Regions from separate parts of the Pokkaliibacter sp. CJK22405 genome, predicted to be linked through region 1. Evidence: predicted binding sites of a transcription regulator. Region 1 holds the regulator's gene; the other holds the start of a gene.
What was found. The regulator sigma-54, encoded in region 1, starts transcription at its own class of promoters, with help from an activator protein. The targets are predictions, from matches to a motif close to TGGCACNNNNNTTGCTNT.
Positions count from the first base shown of each region.

Region 2: the regulator sigma-54 is predicted to act here: its motif matches at 1,066-1,083, upstream of flgB (flagellar basal body rod protein FlgB).

Region 1 is NZ_JBKKHQ010000014.1:113,827-116,925, forward strand. Features, by position in the region: gene ptsN (PTS IIA-like nitrogen regulatory protein PtsN) at 1-244, opposite strand, end outside; gene hpf (ribosome hibernation-promoting factor, HPF/YfiA family) at 252-560, opposite strand; gene ACKC9G_RS10960 (RNA polymerase factor sigma-54) at 664-2,151, opposite strand; gene lptB (LPS export ABC transporter ATP-binding protein) at 2,213-2,941, opposite strand; gene lptA (lipopolysaccharide transport periplasmic protein LptA) at 2,938-3,099, opposite strand, start outside.
Region 2 is NZ_JBKKHQ010000011.1:1,977-5,075, forward strand. Features, by position in the region: gene ACKC9G_RS07000 (CheR family methyltransferase) at 43-894, shown strand; gene flgB (flagellar basal body rod protein FlgB) at 1,124-1,528, shown strand; gene flgC (flagellar basal body rod protein FlgC) at 1,530-1,976, shown strand; gene ACKC9G_RS07015 (flagellar hook assembly protein FlgD) at 1,990-2,646, shown strand; gene ACKC9G_RS07020 (flagellar hook protein FlgE) at 2,657-3,099, shown strand, end outside.

The sequences.
Region 1 (3,099 bases):
GGATCAGCGCAGCGGTCACTTCTTCACATTGAGACAGGCGGCAGTGAGGGATGGCAATACCACCACCTAGGCCAGTACTGCCAAGTCGCTCACGTCCAATAAGTCCATTGAAGATATCGTCGGTGTCGATATCCGTGAGATGTTCTGCGAGCAGGCCGGCAGCCTGCTCGAGAACGCGCTTTTTGCTTGACCAGGGTGCACCGGTCAGGGTGCAGCTCTGGCTTAGGATTTGGTCAAGTTGCATAAAGACGTTAGCGTACCATTGCACCCTGGCTACGAGCCTGGTGCTTCTCTTTGTGTTTGAGGAGCTGACGATCGAGCTTGTCCATCAGACCGTCGACGGCGGCATACATGTCGATATTTTCATTACTGGCGTGGAGGTCGGCGCCTGCCACATGAACTGTGGCTTCTGCAATCTGACGCTGCTTCTCGACGTTCAGGGTCACCTGAACACTGGTGATCGAGTCGGCGTGACGCTCAAGTTTCTGCATTTTATTTTTTACAAAGTCAGTCAGGGCAGGAGTTAATTCCAGCTGATGGCCTGTGATGTTTATTTGCATATGACTCTCCTGATTTGCCAGTGATTGTTCGCTGGTTAGATTTCACTATAGCCAATCCAAGACTGGGCTCGTCAAATCTATTTAGCGCCAAATCGTTTCCTTTTCAGACCAGCCGCTTACGTTCATTCGATGGAGCAATTGCCATCGCTTCACGATACTTGGCGACGGTTCTTCGCGCGACATTAATTCCCTGATCGCCCAGCAGGGTTGCCAATTTGGCATCGCTCAGAGGCTTGCGCGGTGGCTCATCGGCAATCAACTTCTTGATCATTGCCCGAATCGCCGTGGAAGAGGCTTCTCCGCCATCGGCAGTGCCAACATGGCTGGAGAAAAAGTACTTCAATTCAAAGACACCACGAGGGGTGTGCATAAATTTTTGCGTCGTGACACGGCTGATGGTGGATTCATGCATTTCGACGGCCTGGGCGATATCTGCCAGAACCATTGGGCGCATGGCTTCCTCGCCTTCCTCAAAAAAGTCGAGCTGGAACTCCACAATCTTGGTAGCGACTTTCAGCAGGGTGTCATTACGGCTTTGCAAACTTTTGATAAACCAGCGTGCTTCCTGTAGCTGATTTTTCAGATAGGTGTTATCCGCGCTGTTGTCCGCACGCTTGATCATGCTGGCATAGCTGTTATTCACCTTCAGGCGCGGCATCGCTTCCTGATTCAGCTCGATAGTCCACTGACCCTCTTTTTTCGCCACCACCACATCAGGTACAACGTATTCTGATTCGCCTGCATTAATGCTGGCGCCGGGGCGGGGGTTAAGGCTCTGGATCAGGTGTATGACGGCTGTCAGCTGTTCTTCAGAGAGGCGGGTGCGACGCATCAGCGTTGCATAGTCGCGGGTGCCGAGCAGGTTCAGGTGCTGGGCAATGATGTCCATGGCTTCCTGACGCCAGGGCGTGGTGGTCGCCAGTTGCTTGAGCTGGATGGTCAGGCACTCGGCAAGATCGCGTGCTGCGACGCCCGCCGGATCCAGCTGCTGCAGGTGATGAAGCACCATCACCATCTCATCCATTTCCACCGGATCTTCTTCATCCAGATCATCAAGACTTTCAAGCAACTCTTCCAGAGGAGAGGTCAGGTAGCCTTCTGCGTTAATGCTGTCGACCAGGGTGAAGGCAATGGTGCGATCACGATCGCTGAGTGGCATCAGGTTGAGCTGCCACTCCAGATGGTCCTGCAGGGATTCGCCAGCAGTGGCTCGTGACTCAAAGTCATAGCCATCGTCACCATCCCCGCTGGAGGATGAGGCAGGCAGTGTGGAATAGGTATCTTCCCAAGAGCTGTCTACGGACAGTTCATCGGGAATGTCATCAGACCACTGGCTGTCAGTGTCGACTGCGCCGTCCTGCTCATTCTGTGAGGTGTCCCGGGTTTCCTGATTGTGCGCGGTTTCATAGCGTTCTTCAGGTACGGGAGTATCAAACTCTTCTTCAACATCCAACAGGGGATTACCATCCAGTGCTTCCTGAATTTCCTGCTGAAGATCCAATGTGGAAAGCTGCAGTAAGCGGATGGCTTGCTGCAGTTGCGGGGTCATGGTCAGCTGCTGACCGATTTTTAACTGTAAAGAGGGCTTCATATTTGGCTACGAAGATACTTCCGACTCAGTAATTATGGATGGCTTAGGCCATTCGAATGGGTCAATAGCGAAAATTTTCACCAAGGTACACCTGACGAACCTGCTCATGTTGCAGAATCGTCTCGGCATCGCCCTCAGCGAGAATGTGCCCGTCACTTACAATGTAGGCGTGATCACAAATCGCGAGTGTCTCACGCACGTTGTGGTCGGTGATCAGTACACCGATGCCACGCTCTTTCAAATGGCGAATGATCTGCTGAATATCCGTGACCGAGATCGGGTCAACACCGGCAAAAGGCTCGTCCAGCAAAATAAAATCCGGATCCATGGCCAGCGCGCGGGCAATCTCCACACGACGGCGTTCGCCCCCGGATAAACTCATGCCCAGACTATCCTTAATGTGGGAGATGTGAAACTCCTGCATTAAGGACTCCGCCGTTTTCTTGCGGGCATCCTGATCAAGATCTTTTCGGGTTTCAAGGATCGCCATCAGGTTTTTCTCAACGCTTAACTTGCGAAAAACGGAGGCTTCCTGAGGCAGATAGCCGATGCCCGCACGGGCGCGGCCATGAACTGGCAGTGGGGTTAAGTCCTGATCATCACGGCGGACTTCGCCCTTATCCGCGGCGACCAGACCGACAATCATATAAAAGCAGGTGGTTTTGCCCGCGCCGTTGGGACCAAGTAAGCCAACGATCTGGCCTTGGCTCACGGAGAGGGAGACGTCCTTGACTACCTGACGGCCCTTATAGGCTTTAGCCAGGTGGCGTGCTTGCAGGGTGCTACTCATTCAGTTGTCTTTTGTTTCGGGTGCAAAATCATTTCAACGCGGCCGCTACCGGCATTTGAGCTTTTGCCACCACTGGCATTCACGGTGCGTTGGGTAATGTCATAGATGATCTTGTCACCTGTGAAGGTATCTTTTGCCTGAGTCAGTTTGGCATTTTC
Region 2 (3,099 bases), on a different contig from region 1:
CACAGCAAACCTGTGCTGAAATCCCCTAAAAGAGGTCTCGGAATGAACCAGAGCTCCTATCAGGCGCCCGATATTTCTCTTCAGGATTTTTCCGCTTTCAAGGAATATCTTGAGAAGGCATGCGGCATTCTGCTCGGAGATAACAAGCAGTATCTGGTGAAAAGTCGACTCGGCCGCTTAATGGCCGAGCATAAATTTGAGACCTTGGGAGATCTGCTCAAACGTCTGCAGAGCAATGCCTTTTCTGGCCTGCGGCAGGAAGTCATCAATGCGATGACTACCAACGAAACCCTCTGGTTCCGGGATATTCACCCCTATACCATCATTCAGGATCGCATCTTCCCTGAGCTTGATGAGAGAAACCGGGGCGGCCAACTCAAGATTTGGTCAGCGGCCTGCTCTTCCGGACAGGAACCCTACTCTCTTAGCATGCTCGCGGAAGAAACGCGGCAGAAGCGTTTGGGCGCTTTGCGCGGCGACATCCGCATTACTGCAACCGATATTTCCACATCGATTCTGGATCAGGCCAAAGCCGGGCGCTATGAATCACTGGCTCTTGGACGAGGATTGTCGCCGGAGCGTCTTAAACGCTTCTTTAATCAATGCGGCGATGGCTCATGGGAAGTTAAACGCGAAATCAAACAGCGGATCGACTTTCGCACACTGAATCTTAAGGATAGCTATGCCAGCCTTGGCACCTTTGATCTGGTGCTTTGCCGTAATGTGCTCATCTACTTCTCTCCAGAGCTTAAAGCAGACATTCTTCGCCGAATTCACAAAACATTGAAACCAGGCGGATTCCTGATGGTCGGGGCCTCTGAAGCCGTGACCGGCCTGAATGATATCTATGAAATGATTCAATGCAGCCCCGGTATTATCTACCGCGCACGGTAAGCCATTGCCGTTCGCCCTTCTCTGATCTACACCTCATTGCCGCTTTCTTTGCCACTGCCCTCCAATGACTGGCTCACTCCTTTGGCTAATGCCGCGACTGAGCCCCTCAGATCCTGATAAATCAAGTAGTTAACCTACCTCCCTAATCGGGCCTTAAATAAGGTCTAAAAATGGCACACCCCTTGCTCTATACCTGTTAAGCAACGCAATGAAGCAACAGGTGAGTTCGATGGCAATCAGTTTTGATACTGCACTAGGGATACACGATGACGCACTGCTGTACCGCGCCAAACGTGCCGAAGTGCTGTCCAATAACCTTGCCAATGCCGACACTCCCAACTTCAAAGCGCGGGATCTCGACTTCTCAGCCTATCTGGCACAGGCAACTGAAGCGGCAAATCCTGTCGGTCTGCGGCAAACCAATGCCCATCACTTTGCCGCTGACGGCAATGATATGACAGATGAAAGCCTGCTTTACCGTGTACCAGTGCAGCCAGCGGTTGATGGAAATACTGTCGACCCCGAGATTGAGAAAGCCGCTTTCATGGAAAACGCCATGGATTATCAAGCCAGCTTTCTCTTTCTGAACCGCAAGTTTACCGGCCTGAGCAAGGCCCTGACCGGAGGACAGTAAGATGTCCCTGAATGATGTGTTCAAGATCGCCGGTTCTGGCATGAGTGCTCAGTCAGTTCGACTGAACACCACCGCCAGCAACATTGCTAACGCCGATAGCGTCAGCAGCAGCGTTGATCAGACTTACCGTGCGCGCCAGCCGGTGTTTGCGACCGCATTTAGTCAGGCCATGGAAGATCAGGGTTTCAACTACGACAACCCGCCAAGTGACGATGCAGGTCTTGGCGTTAAGGTGTTAGGCGTAGTCGAAAGTGAATCGCCATTACGGCAGGAATATGAACCAGGGAACCCCATGGCCAATGAAGACGGCTATGTGTTTTATCCCAATGTGAATGTTGTGGAAGAGATGGCCAACATGATGTCCGCGTCCCGGTCTTTCCAGACCAATGTGGAAGTCATGAACACCGCCAAATCAATGATGCAACGCGCACTGACACTCGGTCAGTGATGAGGATTAGAGCATGAGCACGAGCGGCATTGATGGTCTTGGGACCAGTTCATCAGTAACAAGCAGCACCAGCAGTACGACATCCGCGGCGTCACTTGATTCCGATATGTTCCTGCAGCTGATGATTGCACAGCTTAAAAACCAGGACCCCACCGACCCTGCAGATACTGCAGAGTACATGGGCCAGCTGGCGAACCTGTCCACCGTTGAACAGTTGACCAACCTTAATTCGGCAGTTTCCGATCTGGCGACTTCCCTGCAATCCAACCTGGCTCTGCAGGCCTCTTCCATGGTCGGCCGTACTGCCTACGTCGATAGTGACTCAGCTGAATTAGATTCAAGTGGCAGCATTAATGGCCTGCTTGATCTCGATAACTCGGCGGCAGATGTAACGGTAGGGGTCTATGATTCCACAGGAACACAGGTCGACTCCATCAGTCTGGGCAGCCTGAGCTCTGGCGAGCATTCCTTTACCTGGGAGCCAGCAGATGGCACCAGCACGGGCACGTATTACTTTGCGGCACAGGGGACCGTTGGCTCATCCAATACCTCCCTGACCACTTACATGGGGCAAAACGTAGATTCTGTCAGTATTGGCAGTAGCTCGGTCACCCTTAACCTTGCAAACGGCTCAACCGCGTCAATGTCAGACGTGAAGCAAATTTCGTGAGGACCTAACTATGTCATTTTCAACGGCAATCACAGGACTTAAAGCTGCTTCCACGGATCTGGATGTACGCGGTAACAACATCGCTAACGCCAGCACAACGGGTTTTAAATCCTCGCGTGCCGAGTTTGGTGATATTTATTCATCTTCGGTAGCTGGTGGCGGCTCAAGTCGCACCACCGGTAATGGTGTGTCTGTTCAGGATATCCAGCAGAACTTTGCTTCGGGTACGCTTGAAAATACCGACAACAACCTTGACCTGGCGATCGACGGCGATGGTTTCTTCTCTTTGAAGGACACCGACGGCACTGTTACCTACACCCGTAGCGGCGCGTTTGAGCTGATTCCTGAGTCTGGCACCAGCAATACTGCCAGTGTCACCAGCGTTCTTCGTTCAAACAGCGGTTCTGCGGTTCAGGGTCGTCTTTATAATGACGATGGTCAGCTGGTTGGTGG